Regions from separate parts of the Providencia sp. PROV004 genome, predicted to be linked through region 2. Evidence: riboswitches for the same ligand, from Rfam matches in the RefSeq annotation. Region 2 holds a riboswitch; the other holds the start of a gene.
What was found. Region 2 has a riboswitch for thiamine pyrophosphate ahead of thiC (phosphomethylpyrimidine synthase ThiC). Riboswitches for the same ligand answer to the same signal wherever they lie in the genome.
Positions count from the first base shown of each region.

Region 1 (10,904 bases), 1.4 Mb from region 2:
AATAGTAGCATTTCTCGGCGTAATGCAGGGTCGAGAGCAGAAAAGGGTTCATCGAGCAGTAAAATCGGTTGATTACGGATCATGCAGCGTGCTAATGCCGCACGTTGTCGTTGCCCCCCCGACAGTTGCGCCGGTAACCTATCTAAACATTCACTCAGGCTGACACGACTCGCCATTTGCTCAACTTGCTGAATTTGCGTTTTATTGAGGCGCAAATTGGGTTGTAACCCAAGGCCAATATTTTGCCGGATCGTCAGGTGTGAAAATAAATTATTTTCTTGAAATAGCATAGAAACAGGGCGCTTAGCGGGTGGGCTAAAGGTATGGTCTTCGCCATTAAGCTCAATCGTACCATTATTGGGGAATTGAAAGCCGCTAATCAAACTTAATAGCGTACTTTTCCCTGCACCACTAGGCCCCATAACAGCAACAGATTCACCAGATTGAACAGAAAAATCAAACGACATTGTCAGGTTGTCGTATTGGTAATCTAGCTGAGTCAATTTAATCATGATGTTTTCCTGAAATACGTTCAATCAAGCTAAATAAGCAAAAACAAAGCAATAACAATAGCATGGCTGTCACTGCACCATCGTTTGATCGGTAAGCCCCTATTTGCTGATAAAGATAATAAGGGAGCGTGCGGAAGTTATCATTGCCAAATAACGCGACGACACCAAAATCACCAATTGAGATAACACAGGCAAACGCAAGAGCTTGAGCGATTGGTTTGCGTAGTGCTTTCAGTTCAATAATTCGCAAACGATTAAAACCCGAAATATCGAGTGATTGGCATAACGGGTTATAGCGTTCAGCACTGTCTCGCATAGGGTTTTCTAATACTTTTAACGCATAAGGAATGGCCAACAAAGCGTTAGTCATGATAACTAATGGGTAAGGGGATTCAGGTAAGCCTATCGTTTCATTAAAAAAGATAAAAAAACCTGTCGCGAGGACGATACCCGGCATGGCTAAAATAATTAACCCGCTAAGCTCTATGGCTTGCCCTAAACGAGCTGCTTGGCGTAAGCGCAATTCGCGGCTGCTCCATAACAACATTAAGGTTAGTACCACACAGACAGCGCCAGCACACAGTGCAATAAACACTGAGGTTGCCGTGGCTTGCCATAAGGCGGGTTGCTGCAATACCGCCCAAAGTTGCCCATTTAATCCATCGAAAATAACCGCGAACAGCTGGGGGAGTAGTAATAGTATGGCAGCGGCGATGAGCAAAAAATCACGAATGCGGCGAAACGTGTTATCAGCAGGATCAACCCATTGGGACTGATGACTAAAACCAACAGAAAATACACTATTTACTCTGTGGCAGATAAACATCAAACCGACACAGAAGAAGAGTTGAATTAATGCTAAAATAGTGGCTCGCCCTAAATCAAAATCATAATTAAGTGCTTGGTAAATAGCTAATTCGATGGTCGTAGCTGCTGGGCCACCCCCCAACGCGAGAACAGTCGCAAAGCTGGCAAAGCACAGCATAAAAATTAACGCAGCAGTGGGTAATATTTGTCTCCGTAAATAAGGCCATTCTAAAATGGTAAATTGCTGCCACTCATTAAACCTCAGCTGTGCTGCAATTTGCCGTTGCTCAATAGCGATATTTTCTAAAGATTGTAATAGCATACGCGTTGCTAGCGGCATATTAAAGAAGACATGTGCTAGCAAAATCCCCTTTAGGCCATAAGGCGAAAAACTGTAATTAAGCCCCAATAATTGGCACAGTTTAGCCAGCCAACCCGTTTGCCCGTAAACCGATAAAATACCAAATACGGCAACTAACACAGGAAGAACCAACGTCATTGCACATAAGCGTAAAAATAGAGTTCGCCCAAAAAAACGACGGCGATGCAATGCTCTGGCGAGAAAAATAGCAGGGACTACAGAAAAAATAGCGGATAAAAAAGCCTGCCAAAAGGTAAAACCAATCACATGCCACAAATAGCTATCGCTGATAATATCAGCCATTGAAATTTCAGGCGCAAAAAACCACAGAGCACCAAAACTAATGAGTGCAACGGTAATCAGTAATCCGGAGGCCAACGCCCCCGGTAGTAGAGATAAATTAATTAGCGACTGACGGCGGTTTGCCATAAACGAGTCCAATTTTGGCGTTCTTTGGCCACTTCTTGAGAACTAAATTGTAAGGCTTTTTCAGGTAGAGGTAACTGGTTATAGACCTCTGGCAATGGAATATCAATGACCGGATACATCCAGTTGGTTGTTGGTAAAGTATTTTGGAATTCAGGGGTTAAGACAAACTGTAAAAATTGTTTTGCCAATTCAGGCTCTGGACTGTTTTTTAACCTTGCAGCCACTTCAACTTGCATATAGTGCCCTTCATTAAATAAGGCGGCAGCATAGTTATCTTTTTGGTCATTGAGCATTTGATAGCCCGGCGACGAGGTATAACTGAGTACAAAATCACCTTCTCCTTTTAAGAACAGGCCATAAGCTTCACTCCAACCTTTTGTTACGGTAAGCGTTTTGCCTGCCATTTTTTGCCATGCATCAGCAGATTTGTCGCCATACAGCTTTTCAATCCACAGCATCAAGCCAAGTCCAGGGGTACTGGTTCGAGGGTCTTGGTAAATAATTTTCCAATTATTTTCACTATTTAATAATGCATCCATGCTGGCTGGTGGTTGTTTAATTTTATTAGTGTCATATATAAATGCGAAGTAACCATAGTCATAAGGAATGAAAGTTGAGCTATCCCATGAAATAGGGAGTTTTAATGCGCTGGTATTAATGTCAGCAGGGGCAAACAGGCCTGTTTTTTCAGCAGAATCTAATAAATTATTATCTAACCCTAAAATCACATCCGCTTTGCTTTTTTTTCCTTCCATTCTGAGCCTGTTTAGCAGAGCTACGCCATCCCCCAGTGCGACTATTTTTAATTCACAATCGCACTGCGCTTCGAAATTCTTTTTAATTTGTGGGCCCGGTCCCCATTCTGCTGCAAAGGAATCGTAGGTATAAACAGTAAGCGTTGGTTTATCAGCCCATGCCAATTGACTTAAACTGAGTGCACTAAAGGTAAGAATAGATGCTATAATTTTGTTTTTAAACATGCTTTTTCCTGCGCTAAAAGATAGTGACACAGGATTTGAGGAGGAACCGGTGCAGATATGCAGGCGGTGGCTCAAATCCCTACGCCGGTATTAACCGGATCAGGTTCTACGGGTTATTTCTCAGCCTAAATAAATTCGGCACCCCGTTGAGATGTTCACTATTGTAGTGACTTCAGGCATATCTGCAAACTGTATTGATATAGGTTTACCAGTTTAGGTATGTGTGAAACAATTAGGCATCTTTCAAATTTGGTTATTGAGGTAGTCTGTGATTGATGATGATGGCTACCGCCCGAATGTAGGAATTGTAATTTGTAATCGGCAAGGGCAAGTTTTATGGGCCCGCCGCTATGGTCAGCACTCATGGCAATTTCCTCAAGGAGGCATCAATCCTGGGGAATCGCCGGAACAGGCGATGTATCGTGAGCTATACGAAGAAGTCGGGCTACAGCGTAAAGATGTCAGGTTATTGGCATCTACCCGTAATTGGTTACGTTACAAATTACCCAAGCGTTTGGTGCGTTGGGATACAAAACCTGTTTGTATTGGGCAGAAACAGCGTTGGTTTTTACTCCAACTTCAATGCAATGATGCCGATATAAACGTGCAGCGCAGTAAATCGCCAGAATTTGATGGCTGGCGATGGGTCAGTTATTGGTATCCTGTTAGGCAGGTCGTTTCTTTTAAACGTGAAGTTTATCGGCGTGTCATGAAAGAATTCGCCCCCGTAGTAATGCCTTTACAGGAACAAAAATTACCACAACGACCCACTTTTAATAACCGTAGGCGTGGAGCAAAGTAGCCTATGTTGATGCGTTTACGTGAAATTGTCGAAAAAGTTGCAATGGCGACAAGTTTGACTGATGCGCTAGAAGTGTTGGTGAATGAGACTTGCAAAGCAATGAGAACAGATGTTTGTTCCATTTATTTAGCCGATCACCTTCGCCAATGCTATTACTTAATGGCAACCCGCGGGTTAAAAAAACCTAGCGGGATTGCTATTCGTCTAGGTTTTGATGAAGGTGTCGTAGGGGCGGTAGGGCGCCAGTCTGAGATGCTCAATCTAGCCGATATTCGTGAACACCCTCAGTATAAATTCCTGCCTCAGCTTAAAGAAGAACGCTTGAGAGCTTTCTTAGGTGTTCCCGTGGTCTATCGTCGCCAATTATTAGGCGTGCTGGTGGTACAGCAGCGGGAAAAGCGGTTGTTTAATGAAACCGAAGAATCTTTCATGGTCACATTGTCAATGCAACTGGCTGTGATTTTGTCACAAGCGCAAGCGAAAGGTATTTTTGGGCAATATCGGCAAAATAGAATTAAAGCGATTCCGGTATCACAGGGAATTGCAATGGCTTATGGGTGGCAAGATAGCTCCCAACCTTCTTTAGATAGTATTTTCCAAGCGAGTGCTATTGATATCGATAAAGAAAAACAACGCCTTGTCGCCGCTCTTGAAAGTGCCACAGCAGAATGTCGTCGTATTAGTAAGCGTTTTATGGCTAGCTCAGCAAAAGAAAGTGCTGCGATTTTTGATCTCTATAATCATCTACTTAGTGACCCTCAACTAAAAAAACACCTGTTTGCCGCTATTAATGACAATGCAACCGCTGAATGGGCGGTTAAAACGGTTATTGAAAATTATGTGGAGCAGTTTTCTCGCCTGCGTGACCTTTATCTAAGGGAAAGAGGGGCAGACTTAAAAGCATTAGGTCAACGCTTATTGTTTCATCTTGATGATTCACTTACCGCAAATGAACAATGGCCAGAAAGCTTTATTTTAGTTGCTGATGAGCTAAGTGCTAGCGTGTTGGCTGAGTTGCCTATTGAACAACTTGCCGGTGTGGTCGTGCGTGACGGAGCAACACATTCTCATTCTGCGATTTTAATCAGAGCCATGGGGATCCCTGCAATTATGGGGGCTGATATTGAGCCTTCGTTATTACATAACCGCCATTTAATATTGGATGGGTACCGTGGTGAGGTCTTTATTGAACCTGAAAATTTAATTGTTCAGGAATATCAGCAAATTATTGAAGAAGAAAATGCCATTAGCCGCTTAGCTGAAGGGACTCTTGAGCAAGATGCAATACTTAAAGATGGCGAAAAAGTTCACATTTACCTTAATGCAGGTTTAAGTCCGCGTTACGAGCAACAAATTAACACTGGGGTTGATGGTGTTGGTTTGTATCGTACTGAGCTGCCTTTTATGCTGCACAATGGTTTTCCCTCGGAAGATGAGCAGAAACAGCTCTATAAGGAAGTTTTGCAACTTTTTCCTACCAAACTGGTTGTGCTAAGAACTCTTGATATAGGGGCAGATAAACAGCTGCCTTATATGCCAATTAGCGAAGAAAACCCAAGCTTAGGTTGGCGTGGTATTCGTATTATGTTGGACCAGCCCGAGATCTTTTTGATTCAGCTAAGGGCTATGTTACGGGCGAATACGCTTTCGGGTAATTTACGTATTTTATTACCGATGGTGACAAGTGTTAATGAGATAGACGAAGCAATTTTGCTGGTTAAAAGAGCAAGAGAAGAAGTGAGTGTTTTATTAAAAATGCCAGTTGAGATGCCTCAAATTGGTATTATGCTTGAAGTTCCTTCTTTACTGTTTTTACTACCTGAAATTAAAAAACGTGTTGATTTTATCTCTATCGGGACTAATGACTTTACACAATATTTACTTGCTGTTGACCGTAATAACACCCATGTAGCAGCGCTATATGATAATCTTCATCCCTCAGTTGTGCGCTTTTTAGCAAAGGTAAGTGAAGAGTGCCAACGCCTGGAACTCCCTGTAAGCGTTTGTGGGGAAATGGCAGGTCAACCACTTAGCGCAATGGTATTAATTGCACTTGGGTATCGCTCTTTAAGTATGAGTGGGCGTAGTGTTCCTCGCATGAAATATTTAATCCGCCAGCTTGACCCTGCTTTGATGTCACAGTTAGTACCGAAGTTATTGGCTGCAGAAACTTGTGATAGCGTTAGGCAAGAAGCGAGTGAGTTTATGGAACAGCACCGTTTAGGTGGTTTTGTGCGTGGTGGAATTTAATTTACAACAAGATGTAAGCATCTAATTTGGTTAAGGCCTAAAAATATCAAGTATAAATGATGATACTTTTTGTTGTATGCTTCAGGGTGCTTCACAAATTGAAGCCTGTTGAATACGTAATAGTCGACGAGTAGTTGGCTTAATGATTAAAAAGTGGGGAACAATGAGTAACAACTACTTAGCATTTCCGGAAATAGATCCTGTTATGTTTTCGATTGGGCCAGTGTCGTTACATTGGTATGGTTTTATGTACCTTGTTGGTTTTGTTTTTGCCCTTTGGCTTGCAGGGCGTCGTGCCGCAAAACCAAATAGTGGCTGGACAAAAAATGAAGTCGAAAACTTGTTATATGTTGGCTTTGTTGGCGTATTTGTTGGTGGTCGGCTAGGTTACGTTTTCTTCTATAATCTTCCTGTTTTTCTTGATGATCCTCTATACCTCTTTAAGGTTTGGGATGGCGGTATGTCCTTCCATGGGGGCTTAATCGGTGTGATATGTGCCATGATGTGGTTTGCTCATCGTACTCGCCGTCGTTTCCTGCAAGTTTCTGACTTTGTTGCACCATTAATTCCATTTGGTTTAGGCATGGGGCGTATTGGGAACTTTATTAATGGGGAGCTATGGGGACGAGTTACACTTGATACGCCATGGGCATTTTTATTTCCACATTCACGCAGTGAAGATATTCAGCTTGCCGCCCAAGACCCTTCGTTACTACCCATATTAGAGCAGTATGGTGTGCTACCAAGACATCCATCACAACTTTATGAAATGTTCTTAGAGGGAATTGTTCTGTTTCTCATCTTGAACTTATTTGTGCGTAAGCCCCGCCCTATGGGGAGTGTTTCTGGGCTATTCTTGATTGGTTATGGTGCATTTAGGATTATCGTTGAATTCTTTAGGCAACCGGACGCACAGCTTGGTTTATTTGGTGGTATTAGTATGGGGCAAATTCTATCAATCCCAATGATTATTATTGGCATTCTAATGATTGTCTGGGCTTATAAATATGGTAAGAATGTGCCGGCTCATAAGCCACTAAAAGAGCCTAAAAAGAGTTAATTAGTCCATTTATTGGGGCTAACTTAGTCTGTTGAGTATAACTATTTTGTAAATAAAACAATGAAATACAATAAGGCGAAGGTTAGCCACTTAAGTTATTTTTGAAAAAGAGAGTCACTATGAAGCCGTATCTTGATTTATGCCAGCGTATTATTGATGAGGGTCAATGGGTTGAAAACAAACGTACAGGTGTTCGTTGTTTAACCGTTATTAACGCTGACCTTGAATATGATGTTGGTAATAATCAATTCCCCTTGATTACGACTCGTAAAAGTTTCTATAAAGCGGCGATAGCTGAACTTCTCGGTTATCTCCGTGGCTATGACAATGCAGCTCAATTTCGTGAAATTGGTTGTAATACTTGGAATGCAAATGCAAACGAAAACCAAGCATGGCTGAATAATCCCCATCGCAAAGGTGAAGACGATATGGGGCGCGTATATGGTGTTCAAGGGCGCTCATGGCAACGCCCAGATGGAACACATTTAGATCAGCTGAAAAAAGTCGTCAATAACTTAAAGAATGGTATTGATGACCGTGCGGAAATTATCACTTTCTATAACCCTGGTGAATTTGAAATGGGCTGCTTGCGTCCTTGCATGCATACTCATACTTTTTCACTATTAGGTGATACGCTACATTTAACATCTTACCAGCGTAGCTGTGATGTACCTCTTGGTTTAAATTTCAACCAAGTACAATGTTTTGTTTTACTCGCTCTAATGGCTCGTATTACAGGACATAAAGCAGGTAAGGCTTATCATAAAATTGTGAATGCACATATCTATGAAAACCAATTACCTTTAATGCGTGATGTCCAACTAAAACGTGAGCCTTTTGCTTCTCCGTCATTGATTATTAACCCCAAAATTCAGTCATTAGAAGATCTCGAAACATGGGTAACTTCAGATGATTTTATCCTTGAAGGGTACCAGTGCCATGAGGCTATCAAATATCCATTTACTGTTTGATTAGTGAATAAATTTTTAACTAAGATGGTTTTATCAAAAACCATCTTAGTATTGTTTTTTAATATCTTATTAATTTTCCTTCTTTATCAATCTCATCATCCTTGACGAAATTTATCTTGGCTCATAAGCCATTTACTTTCGTGTATTTATTTTGACTGAACTATTTCTTTGCGAGGCTCTTCGCAAATTGAGTTGTATTGCTCTGAATCTATCTATTTTTTTGCGAAACGTTATGCAGTTTGTAATCACAAAACTCGCTATACCGTTTTTTTTGGGCAATCTCAGGCTTGTGTATGAAAAAGTGGAGTCACAACAAGATGAGAGTTGATTCAAATACAATACAGCGTGGTTTCACCTTAATTGAAATTCTTATTGTTTTATTTATTTGCTCTTTCATTATGTTGTCCGGTTTATATCAATGGCAACAGCAGGTAGAAAGACAACGGTTAATCGATGCTGCTAGGCAAGTATCTGAGTTTATTTATAGCCAAATGATAGAAGGGGTCTATTTAAATAGGTACCAAATATTATCGGTTAAGGTTGGGAAAGGTGATTGGCAGCTTATTGTTAAGGATGCAAATAACAAGCAGCAAGTTGGCAAGCTAACAGCAGAAAGGCACCAAGGAATAACTCTTAGCAAAGCAAGCCGTACTTCAATCCAGCTTTATGGAAAACAGGGAACTATTCGTGCTTTTAGCATAGAGCTAAAAAATCAACATGAGCAAATCACAATTTATATTTCTTCATTAGGTCGTATAAGAAGTTGTAGCCATAAAAAAATGGCCGGAGTACCGAAATGTTGACCCTCTTAACTAACGATAAATTAAAAAAGCAGCAAGGATTTACGCTAATTGAAATGTTGATGGCAATGGCTATCAGTAGCATTGTGTGTGTATCAGCGATGAGCGCCATTCCCACATTATTTAAACAAACTTATCGGTCTTACATTCAATATCAAATAGACAGGGATATAAGACAAACATTGATAAACATGGAAAAAGATTTTAGAAGGATTGGTTATTGCAGTAGCCTGAATTGTGGAAAGGAGCCTTTAAAAATTGCATCTAAGGCTTTAAGCCAAGGGAACAATTCATGCATTATTTTTGCTTATGACCAAGATTTATCAGGTAACTGGGAAAATATTAAATCTAAATCGATAGATTCTGATTATTTCGGTTATCGCTTAAATAATGAAAAATTAGAAACCAATAGGAATGTCAGGGATTGCAATGGAATACGTTGGCAATCGCTATTTGATGAGAAGCTAATCAAGGTTAAAAAATTAGTATTTAATTGGCGGGAAAATGTGCAATTACTTGAAATGGAAATTAGCCTTAGAACAGAGTTATTACCTAATCAAACATTTAATTACCGAATAGCGGCCTTGGTTAGAAATTTATGAAGCGTATAGAGCAACAACAGGGAAATGTTTCTCTATTGATGGTTATTATTTTTATCACAATAGGCACATTATTGATTAAATCTGTGCATTTCTTCCAAGAACGAGCTAGAGATGAGCAGCGTAATGAAATTAAGTATTTCGATGCTTTTAATAAAGCAGAATCAGCCCTTGCATGGGGAGGAACATTGCATTGGGATAGTAAACATAGAGAACTAAGGCATTGGGTTTGCCAGAAAGAGGAAACTCAACAATGGAAAAGTTGCTTAAAACATTACAAAGGGGCGACTTTCGTACTTTCGGGACAAAGTCATTACCGCTCTGAAAATGAAATTAAAGTTTACCGGTGGATGGTATTGGATGTAAATAAACGACAGTTTTTTCCTCGTGAAAAAGGGTGGTTAGATTATTGTCCAGTGATTAAAAAAGGGTTTTGCGAGTGAGAATAAAGCAGCAAGGGTTTGCATTAGTTGAAGCGATGATTGGCGTGGTTATTTTTGCTATTTCACTGGTAGCTTTGGTAAACTATTCTCAATATATCATATTGAATTTTAATCAATTGTATATGAATTCTTCGGCAATTAGAGTGCTGCATAGCACATTAGAAAAAAGCGTAATGTCAGGGAAACCAATATCAGGGGAGAAAAATTCTTCCATAGGGCCAAATTTGCGTTACCCTGAATGGAAAATGCAAACAGTTCGCATACCACGGGTCGATAACTGTACTGAGTTAATGGTATCGTTAACGGTAAAAAAACAGCCATTTTCATTGAGTCGTTGGTATTGCTCAACAGGAGAGCATCATGTTTCAAGTGTATCATTCTAATCAATTAGATTTATTAAAAGATCTAATGACTCATTTAATGAAAAATGAACCACTTTCTCATCCTTTTGAGCAAGAAATAATTTTAGTACAAAGTCCTGGAATGTCACAGTGGCTACAAATCGAACTTGCTAAGCAGTTTGGTATCGCTGCAAATATTAATTATCCCTTACCTGCAACATTTATTTGGGATATGTTTAGGCGGGTCTTACCGAAGATTCCAAAAGAAAGCGCTTATACCAAACAAGCAATGACATGGAAATTAATGACAATATTGCCAACCGTCATTAACGAAGAAGAATTTGAACCTTTAAGGCATTATCTTCAAGAGGATACCGATAAACGTAAGCTGCATCAACTTGCAGGTAGGATTGCTGATTTATTTGACCAATATTTGGTATATCGCCCACAATGGGTTGAAATATGGCAAAAAAATGAATTAATAGAGGGGCTAAGTGAAAATCAATTGTGGCAAAAACGTTTGTGGCAATGCCTTGTTGATTATTCAAA
Region 1 is NZ_CP042859.1:3,567,164-3,578,067, reverse strand. It holds gene thiQ (thiamine ABC transporter ATP-binding protein ThiQ) at 1-512, opposite strand, end outside; gene thiP (thiamine/thiamine pyrophosphate ABC transporter permease ThiP) at 505-2,109, opposite strand; gene thiB (thiamine ABC transporter substrate binding subunit) at 2,085-3,089, opposite strand; TPP riboswitch at 3,148-3,245, opposite strand; gene rppH (RNA pyrophosphohydrolase) at 3,358-3,891, shown strand; gene ptsP (phosphoenolpyruvate--protein phosphotransferase) at 3,895-6,141, shown strand; gene lgt (prolipoprotein diacylglyceryl transferase) at 6,305-7,201, shown strand; gene FVA69_RS16320 (thymidylate synthase) at 7,321-8,172, shown strand; gene FVA69_RS16315 (prepilin-type N-terminal cleavage/methylation domain-containing protein) at 8,490-8,975, shown strand; gene FVA69_RS16310 (prepilin peptidase-dependent protein) at 8,969-9,574, shown strand; gene FVA69_RS16305 (DUF2509 family protein) at 9,571-10,014, shown strand; gene FVA69_RS16300 (prepilin-type N-terminal cleavage/methylation domain-containing protein) at 10,011-10,397, shown strand; gene recC (exodeoxyribonuclease V subunit gamma) at 10,375-10,904, shown strand, end outside.
Region 1: linked by a shared signal. The riboswitch ahead of thiB (thiamine ABC transporter substrate binding subunit) and the one ahead of thiC (phosphomethylpyrimidine synthase ThiC) in region 2 are both predicted to bind thiamine pyrophosphate.

Region 2 (10,904 bases):
CCACCTTTAGTGAATAAGGTGACAGGAACACGGCGACCGTCATCTTCACGAATTAAGCCATCAATAATTTTATGCATATAATTCAATGAAAACTGTAAATAATCACGCTTAGTTAAGACCCCACCCCATGTGTCAAAAATCATCACGGACTGTGCACCTGCTCGAATTTGAGCATTCAAGTATAAAATGACACTATCTGCCAGTTTATCTAATAACAAATGCAATGTGTTCGGGTCTTCGTACATCATCTTTTTGATTTTAGTGAATGCTTTGCTACTGCCGCCTTCCACCATATAAGTTGCCAGTGTCCACGGGCTACCAGAGAAACCAATTAGTGGCACACTACCTTCAAGCGCTTTACGGATGGCACGAACTGCATCCATCACATAACCAAGTTCCATTTCAGGATCAGGAATAGGGATATTTTTTACATCTGCTGCGCTCATAATCGGTTTATGAAAACGTGGGCCTTCACCCGTTTCGAAATATAACCCAAGCCCCATTGCATCAGGGATAGTGAGAATATCAGAAAATAAAATTGCAGCGTCTAATGGAAAACGACGTAATGGCTGTAATGTCACTTCACAAGCCAATTCGGTATTTTTGCACAGAGCAATAAAATCACCAGCTTCAGCGCGTGTTGCTTTATATTCAGGCAGGTAACGCCCTGCTTGACGCATCATCCATACAGGGGTCACATCTACAGGCTGACGTAGCAAAGCGCGTAGATAGCGGTCATTTTTTAACTCAGTCATTATTTACTCCATTATTATAAGTGGCCGCCGCAAATGGCTAAGAGCGAAGTTCATTATTGTATCATGTTAATGGTAACAATATCAGCGCTGTGCTATTTGCCCGTTTCATATTCACTCTGACGACACAATGCGACCGTATCTTCAATCAAACGTCTAGCGATTGTGTCTGCCGGTGGGATCAATGGTAATTCATTGTAATGATACCAATTTGCGCTCACCAGTTCCTTAGGGTCTACTTTAATATCACCACTCTCATAATCCGCGAGAAAGCCCATCATTAAGGAATGAGGAAAAGGCCATGGTTGTGAAGATACGTAACGAATATTTTTCACTTTTATATGGCTTTCTTCCATGACTTCGCGCATAACAGCTTCTTCTAATGTTTCACCAACTTCAACAAAACCCGCAAGTACAGTAAATAATGGATTTTGCGAATGGCGCCGGTGCTGAGCCAATAGAATATGGTCATCACGGCGGATTCCCACAATAATACAAGGGGCAATCTGCGGGTAATAACGCTCATGGCAATGGTCACACAAACACGCCCATTCTGTTTCGCTATGGCGCATTGCCGTACCACAATAGCCGCAATAACGATGAGAGCGATAGAATTCCGCCAATTGCACACCTCGCCCAGCAAGACGAAATAAACCTTCATCTTGCGCAGCAACGATACGGGGAGATGCCATATCTGATGGCATTTTTTCGGCGATCAACCAGACAATTTCCCCTTGCCACTCACCGATTGGCGTTGCTGTTTTTCCTTCTAACAAATAGTCCTTTGCCATACCTCGTGGAATATCCCCATGAGGTAACCACAAACGCCCGGAAAAACAGATAAACCACCAACCACTTTCTGTTCCTGATAATTTTAACTTATTCATTTTTCACATCTTTTGTTAGTTTTTATTGTCGATAAGATCAATCTATTAATGACACAATACACTTCTTTGACACAATGTCATTCAAACGTTTGTTTCATTATTTTTCTTTGTCAATTTTGACACTTTTTAGACGTTCCATTCCATAAAATGTCTAAAAACTGTCATAAAAGGATCAACTAACTGTCACTTCTTAAAATTAGGATGCTAAGTAACCAATACGGTTCACCGTTCTGCAAAAGTGAGAAAATAATGAAAACTATCGTTCCTGCGATTTTACTATCATTGACCGCATCCAGTGTGACATTAGCTGCTGATGCTAATTTAGCAGAGTTAATCGATGCAGCGAAAAAAGAAGGGCAAGTTTACAGCGTTGGAATGCCTGATACTTGGGCTAACTGGAAAGGAACTTGGCAAGACTTAGCGACACAATATGGGTTGAAGCATCAAGATACTGATATGAGCTCCGCTCAAGAAATTGCCAAATTTGCCGCAGAAAAAAATAATGCAACGGCAGATATTGGTGATGTCGGTGCTTCTTTTGGGCCTGTTGCCGTGCAAAAGGGAGTGACTCAACCTTATAAACCAACAACGTGGTCACAAATTCCTGATTGGGCAAAAGACAAAGACGGTCATTGGGCTTTAGCCTATACGGGGTCTATCGCTTTTATGATTAATAATGATTTAGTGAAAGATGCACCGAAAAGCTGGGATGATTTACTGAAAGGGAAATATAAAGTCACCGTTGGGGATGTTGGTATCGCTGCACAAGCCAATAATGCTGTACTAGCTGCCGCATTTGCCCGTGGTGGTGATGAAAATAACCTAAAACCTGCCATTGAGTTTTTTGCTGAACTCGCCAAACAAAAACGCCTATCCGTTAATGATCCAACTGTCGCAAATATCGAAAAAGGTGAAGTCGAAGTTGGCATCTTATGGGACTTCAACGCACTGAATTACCGTGATCAGATCAATCGTGATCGCTTTACAGTTGTGATCCCATCTGACGGTTCTGTCATTTCAGGTTACACCACTATCATCAATAAATTTGCCAAAAACCCAAATGCGGCAAAATTAGCTCGTGAATTTATTTTCAGTGATAAAGGCCAATTAAACCTTGCAGAAGGCTATGCTCGACCAATTCGTGCACAATATTTAACCTTACCTGATGATATTAAAGCCAAATTACTACCCGAAGAACAATATAAAAATGTTCAACCCATTAAGAATGCAGAAGGTTGGGAAAAGTCGTCTCGTAATCTCCCTAAAATGTGGCAACAGCAAGTTTTGATCCACCAGCAGTAATTTAATGTATTGATTTTAGGAAAAAATTGATGTCTGAGAAAGTCATACTTGTTGTCCTTGACGGTTTAAGTTATTCAGTAGCCCATCATTGTATGGGCTATCTCAACGGTTTAATCAAAGCCGACAGTGCAACACTTTACCGATTAGAGTGCGAGCTTCCTTCGATGTCTCGCCCTCTATATGAATGTATACTAACGGGAGTTCCACCTGTCAAAAGCGGTATTGTAAATAACCAAATTGTCCGGTTATCCCATTTTGACAGCATATTCTCTCTTGCTCGCCTTGCAGGTAAAACAACTGCCGCCGCTGCTTATTATTGGGTGAGTGAACTGTATAACCGAGCACCTTTCGTAGCAACAAGAGACCGTTTTACCCATGATGAGTCGCTAACCATCCAACATGGCTGCTTTTATCAAGCAGATCATTACCCTGATGACCATTTATTTGTTGATGCGGAATATTTACGTAGTCAATTTGATCCTGATTTCTTATTGATTCACCCTATGAATATAGATGATACAGGGCATAAGTTTGGCTTTGATTCCCCACAATACCGTAATGCAGCACGCCATGCAGATATTATCCTGTCGAATTATATTCCTACATGGGTTGAGCAAGGTTATCAAATTCTGATCACGAGTGATCACGGTATGAATAATGATCGCAGCCACGGAGGGACACTCCCTGAAGAGTGTTTAGTTCCATTGTTTGTTGTCGGTTCGCAATTTTCTCATCAACCCTGCAATATTGAGCAAACTGAGATTTGTGGAACCATTTGTCGTTTACTTGGAACCCACTCTCTCGATAAACCAGTTTGTGATGCGCTGTTACAAGGAGATTTGTAATGGCTGATATTCCTGCCCCCTGTGAACAGGCATACCAACAACAGGGAAAAATTGCCATGTTAAAAAAACGCTTTGCTCGTTTTCATTGGCGCGCTGCACTGCTACTGCTGCCATTCTTTGTGCTGTTTAGTCTATTCCAAATCGCCCCAATGATTTGGGTGCTAATTAATAGCTTTATCTACGAAGAAGCATGGTCATTAGGTAACTACCTTGAAGTATTCAATAATGATTTTTACTTACAAGCGTTTGAAAATACCCTATGGCTTTCCGTTATTTGCAGTGTAATTGGCTTATTCATTTCCAGTATCACGGCATTTTCCATTTATAAAATGCAAGGGAAAATTCGCCGGATAATGATCTCCTTCACCACCATGGCCAGTAATTTCAGCGGTGTACCCCTTGCTTTTGCATTCATTATTATTTTGGGCTTCAACGGCGCGATTACCTTACAACTCAAGGCATGGGGAATTATCGAAGATTTTAATATATACAGTGCCAGCGGGTTAATGCTGTTGTATGTGTATTTTCAGATCCCATTAGGCGTTTTGTTGCTCTACCCCGCCTTTGATGCACTAAAACCGGAGTGGGAAGACGCTGCGAAAACAATGGGAGCAAGCAAGATAACCTATTGGTTAAAAGTTGCTATTCCAGTGCTTTCCCCTGCTTTACTTGGTACTTTTATTATCCTAATTGCTAATGCCATGGGCGCATACGCCAGTACTTATGCCTTAACGAGTGGTAATTACAACCTTGTGACTATCCGAATTGCCAGTTTAGTTTCCGGCGATTTATTTCTCGAACCGAATATGGCTGCTGCGTTATCAATGCTACTTATCGCTATCTTAGCTTTTATTACTGCTATCCATCATTGGTTAATCAAGCGGAGCTACCATGCAAAATAATAATGTGATTAGCCAAATGATAACCAATAACAATAAACCCTCTGGATTATGGCTCCATAAGTTAGTATTAATCAGTGTTGCTAGCCTATTAGCGCTACCTATTATTGCCACATTTTTGTATTCCATCGCCAGCTCTTGGGGAGCCACTGTGCTACCCGATGCCTTGTCCATCAAATGGTATCTACAATTGTGGCAAGACCCGCGTTTTCTCATGGCATTTGGTCGTTCATTAATAATTTGCTTTGGTACGTTGCTGGTTAGCACATTAATTATTTTGCCGATGACATTTGCGGTATTTTATCGGTTCCCTAAACTCAAAGGGGTGATGGATTTACTGATTATTTTACCCTTTGCGATTCCGCCTGTCGTCTCGTCGGTGGGCTTGCTGCAAATATTTGCCGATGAACCATTCATGTTAGTTGGCACTCCTTGGATCCTGATTGGTACTTATTTCACCATCACGTTACCTTTTATGTATCGTGCTCTTGCGAATAGCTTTCAAGGTATTAATTTACATGACTTAATGGACGCTGCACATTTACTCGGCGCCAGTACTTTCCAAGCTTTTATGATGATTGTGTTACCAAATATTCGCAAAGGTATGTTGGTCTCATTATTAATTTCATTTTCATTTTTAATGGGTGAATTTGTGTTTGCCAATATTCTAGTGGGAACACGTTATGAAACCTTGCAAATCTATCTTTTCAATATGCGACAAACCAGCGGACATTTCACTTCTGCTCTGGTGATGTCATATTTTCTGTTTACCTTATTGCTGACATGGTTAGCAATGCGATTAAATCGTTCAGGAGATGAATGATGAGTTATGTTATTGCGGAAAACTTAGCTAAATCTTTTGGTACTAATCAGGTATTTGCTGATATTCAGTTTACTATCGAAAAAGGCGAATTTATTACCCTACTGGGCCCAAGTGGTTGCGGAAAATCAACTTTATTACGCTGTATCGCAGGACTTGAACAACTTAATGATGGTGAACTTTATATTAATCGCCAGAATGTAACCCACCAAGCTGCGCAGCAACGCGGGGTGGGTATGGTGTTCCAAAGTTATGCGTTATTTCCCAATATGACTGTGGTTGACAATATCGCGTTTGGTTTAAAAATGCGTAAAACTGATAGCCAAGCAAGGTCTAAAGCAGTCGCTGAAGTGATCGAATTAGTTGAGTTACAAGGAAAAGAACAACAATTTCCCCATCAGCTATCAGGTGGACAGCGTCAACGAGTAGCACTCGCAAGGGCATTAGTCATGAAACCGCAAATTTTGTTACTTGATGAGCCACTGTCTGCTCTTGATGCTCGCATTCGCAAGCACTTACGCCAGCAAATTCGCCAGATTCAACGCGAATTAGGTTTAACGACAATTTTTGTTACTCATGATCAAGATGAAGCGATGATTATGTCTGACCGTATTTTTCTTATGAATAAAGGCCAGATAGTGCAAAGTGGCACGGCAGAGAATATTTATACCCAACCAGCAACAGAATTTGTCGCTCGGTTTATGGGGCATTACAACCTTGTTGACTCCAAAAAAGCCAATACGATGTTAGGTCTTAATTTACAAGGTACACTTGCTATCCGCCCTGAGTCTATATATGTCAAAGAAGCAGGTCGCCAATATGGTAGCCATATTTCTCACCCTGTTGATGCTATTATTGTTGACCATCAATTATTGGGAAATATCATTCGTTATAGCGTCGATACACCTGCTGGTCACATGACAGTTGATTTACTCAATCGCTCATCTGAGCGTTTATTTGAACCGGGCACTCGCCTTGAATTGATGTTTAATAAAAATGAAATTCGCGCACTTAGTTAATAAGTAGATAGGAATATAATGCAAAACCAACTGGCCATTTTTGACTTAGATGATACGTTAATTCAAGGTGATAGCAGCGTATTGTGGACGCAATATCTGTGGGACAGGCAAATTATCAACGACCCACAGTTTGTAGAGGCGGATAAAGCCATGATGGCGCAATATAATGCAGGCACATTAGATATGCCGACTTACTTACGTTTTAACCTGCAAACTCTCGCCAATGTAAAAACGGAACAAGTAGATATCTGGCTGGATGATTTTGTACAAAGCGTGATTTTACCGCGGATCTACCCTGAAGCGATTAGAACGATCGCAAATTATCGAGCTAAAAGGATCCCGATTATTGTAATCTCCGCAACTGTTTCATTTATTGTGAAAAAGATCGCCGAAAAACTTGGTGCAGACGTCGCCATGGGGATCGATATTAAACAACAAAATGGCTGCTATACGACCGAAATTGACGGTATCCCAACCTTTAAAGAAGGCAAGGTTAAACGCCTTATGGATTGGGTTCGCCACCAGCCAATCACTGATGCCTATGTATATTTTTATACCGATTCTGCCAACGACCTGCCCATGTGCCAATTTGCCGATGAAGTATTTATTATCAACGGCGACGAACGCCTAACGCAAGCCGCACTCGAACACAATTGGCCACAATATCAGTGGAATTTATAAACCTTATTTTTATCTCAGCCTTGATTTCAATTTTTTAGGTTTTAACTAACTCGCCTTTCAAAGGTTCCTCTAAATTATTCGTGCTAGAGGAAGGAGATAAATAGAATTATCCCGATGAGCATACACAAGTATGTGACTTGGGGAGCCGAGCGCAGCCAACGCACTTATCGCTTGAAGAATGACGAGAAAATAATCTTATCCCACTCTAATTTCTTCTTTCCTCTAAATAATTCAAGTGAGAAGAAGGCGGTAAGCGAGAATATCCCAAGGAGCATACACAAGTATGTGACTTGGGGAGCCGAGCGCAGCCAACGCACTTATCGCTTGAAGAATGACGAGAAAATAATCTTATCCCACTCTAATTTCTTCTTTCCTCTAAATAATTCAAGTGAGAAGAAGGCGGTAAGCGAGAATATCCCAAGGAGCATACATAAGTATGTGACTTGGGGAGCCGAGCGCAGCCAACGCACTTATCGCTTGAAGAATGACGAGGAAATAACCTTATTCCACTTTAATTTCCTCTTTCCTCTAAATAATTCAAGCGAGAAGAAGGCGGTAAACGAGGATATCCCAAGGAGCATACATAAGTATGTGACTTGGGGAGCCGAGCGCAGCCAACGCACTTATCGCTTGAAGAATGACGAGAAAATAATCTTATCCCACTCTAATTTCTTCTTTCCTCTAAATAATTCAAGTGAGAAGAAGGCGGTAAGCGAGAATATCCCAAGGAGCATACACAAGTATGTGACTTGGGGAGCCGAGCGCAGCCAACGCACTTATCACGCGAAGAATGACGAGAAAATAATCTTATCCCACTCTAATTTCTTCTTTCCTCTAAATAATTCAAGTGAGAAGAAGGCGGTAAACGAGGATATCCCAAGGAGCATACACAAGTATGTGACTTGGGGAGCCGAGCGCAGCCAACGCACTTATCGCTTGAAGAATGACGAGGAAAGCTTATACTGAAATCTCTTGTCGGAGTGCCTAGCATGCATAGCATCGGGCTGAGACCGTTAATTCGGGATCCGCGGAACCTGATCGGGTTAATACCCGCGAAGGGAACAAGAGTAATCACTCAGCGTCTTTTTGCCATCTCTCATTTGGCTAAAAATTAAACGCAATGTCTTTTTATTACTCCTCCGAACTCCTGACAAGCAACTTTCTTTCGATAAACCCGCTACACACTTAGCTGTGATAGCCGTGACAATGTCAGGAAATTGCTATGTCCAATAATACACAACAAAATATCATCCCTACAGCTGATTTATCGCCACAAGCAGCACCCGCTCGCACTCGTAAAGCCCAACGTGATGCCGCTGAAAACTTTATCAACACTGTTTCTGGCGTTTCATTTCCCAATTCTGAACGTATTTATCTTCAAGGTTCAAGAGACGATATCCAAGTCCCAATGCGAGAAATTCAGCTTTCGCAAACCCTTATTGGTGGCGACAAAGACAACCCGCAATTTGAAGACAACGAACCCGTTCCTATCTACGACACTTCAGGCCCTTACGGCGACCCAACATCAGAACTCAACGTTCACAAAGGCTTGAAAAAAATTCGTGCGCCATGGATAAGTGAACGTGCTGATACCGTACCTGTCGAAAATTTAAGTTCCGATTTTACTCAACAACGCCTTGCTGATGCAGGCCTTGACCATCTACGCTTTAACAACCGTCCCCACCCGTTAAAAGCCCAAACTAACAAGTGTGTTACCCAATTACATTACGCACGCAAAGGTATCATTACCCCTGAAATGGAGTTTATTGCAATCCGCGAAAATATGGGACGTGAACGTATTCGTGGCGAAGTTTTATTGCAACAACATCCAGGCCAAGGCTTTGGCGCAAATTTGCCAGAGAATATTACCCCTGAATTTGTTCGCCAAGAAGTGGCGGCGGGTCGCGCTATTATCCCAGCCAATATCAACCATCCCGAATCAGAACCAATGATTATTGGTCGTAATTTCTTGGTTAAGGTTAATGCCAATATTGGTAATTCATCGGTCACCTCATCCATTGAAGAAGAAGTAGAAAAACTGATTTGGTCAACACGCTGGGGGGCAGATACCGTCATGGATTTATCCACTGGCCGTTATATCCACGAAACCCGCGAATGGATTTTACGTAATAGCCCCGTGCCTATTGGTACAGTTCCGATTTACCAAGCCCTCGAAAAAGTGAACGGCGTCGCCGAAAATCTCACGTGGGAAATGTTCCGTGACACATTATTAGAGCAAGCAGAACAAGGTGTCGATTACTTCACTATCCATGCCGGCGTATTGCTACGCTATGTGCCAATGACAGCTAAACGCCTAACAGGGATCGTCTCTCGCGGTGGCTCTATCATGGCAAAATGGTGCTTGTCTCATCACCAAGAAAATTTCCTGTATGAGCACTTCCGTGAAATCTGTGAAATTTGTGCCGCTTACGACGTTTCCTTGTCGTTAGGGGATGGACTACGCCCCGGTTCAATTCAAGACGCCAACGACCAAGCTCAATTTGCCGAGCTCCATACCCTTGGTGAGCTCACAAAAATTGCGTGGGAATATGATGTTCAAGTCATGATTGAAGGTCCCGGCCACGTACCAATGCAAATGATCCGCCGCAATATGACCGAAGAGTTAGAGCACTGCCACGAAGCGCCATTCTATACGTTAGGGCCTCTAACAACAGATATTGCTCCGGGTTATGACCACTTTACCTCTGGTATTGGTGCCGCCATGATCGGTTGGTTTGGCTGTGCGATGTTATGTTATGTCACCCCTAAAGAGCACTTAGGATTACCGAACAAAGAAGATGTTAAACAAGGGCTAATCACTTATAAGATTGCAGCCCATGCCGCTGACCTTGCTAAAGGCCACCCAGGTGCACAGATCCGTGATAACGCCATGTCCAAAGCCCGTTTTGAATTCCGCTGGGAAGACCAATTTAACTTGGCGTTAGATCCTGAAACTGCTCGCAAATATCACGATGAAACCTTACCACAAGCCTCTGGGAAAATTGCTCATTTCTGTTCTATGTGTGGGCCTAAATTCTGTTCAATGAAAATATCCCAAGAGGTTCGTGACTACGCGGCCCAAAAAGAAGCAAATGAAAAAGAAGCGGGTATGGAACAGATGTCAGAAGCCTTCCGTGCCCATGGCAGCGAACTCTATCACGGTGCTGAAATTGTGAATGCTGAGGTGGATGAAAATGCCAAAATTGCCTAATGCTATAACTCTCCCAAATAGCCCTTTTCCTGAGACTGCACAACGCCTTGGGCTTTATCCCGTTGTGGATTCCGTTGAATGGATTGAACGTTTGCTTAATGCAGGTGTTTCCACAATTCAATTGCGTATCAAAGACAAATCTGACGCAGATGTTCGTGATGAGATTCAACAAGCTATTGCGCTCGGGGAAAAACATAACGCACGCTTATTCATTAATGATTACTGGCGGTTAGCGGTCGAGTTTGGTGCTTATGGCGTACATTTAGGCCAAGAAGATTTGGAAACTACCGATTTATTAGCAATCCACCAAGCGGGCTTACGGTTAGGAATATCAACGCACGATGAGCATGAATTGGCTATCGCAAAATCGGTTCGCCCTTCCTACATTGCCATGGGGCATATCTTTCCAACACAAACCAAAGAGATGCCTTCTTCGCCTCAGGGTTTAGAAACACTTAAAGCCATGGTGGAAGCAACACCTGATTACC
Region 2 is NZ_CP042859.1:410,688-421,591, reverse strand. It holds gene hemE (uroporphyrinogen decarboxylase) at 1-755, opposite strand, end outside; gene nudC (NAD(+) diphosphatase) at 848-1,639, opposite strand; gene FVA69_RS01860 (ABC transporter substrate-binding protein) at 1,889-2,941, shown strand; gene FVA69_RS01855 (alkaline phosphatase family protein) at 2,971-3,786, shown strand; gene FVA69_RS01850 (ABC transporter permease) at 3,786-4,688, shown strand; gene FVA69_RS01845 (ABC transporter permease) at 4,678-5,508, shown strand; gene FVA69_RS01840 (ABC transporter ATP-binding protein) at 5,508-6,524, shown strand; gene FVA69_RS01835 (HAD family hydrolase) at 6,543-7,205, shown strand; gene FVA69_RS21585 (hypothetical protein) at 7,320-8,171, shown strand; TPP riboswitch at 8,172-8,283, shown strand; gene thiC (phosphomethylpyrimidine synthase ThiC) at 8,428-10,416, shown strand; gene thiE (thiamine phosphate synthase) at 10,400-10,904, shown strand, end outside.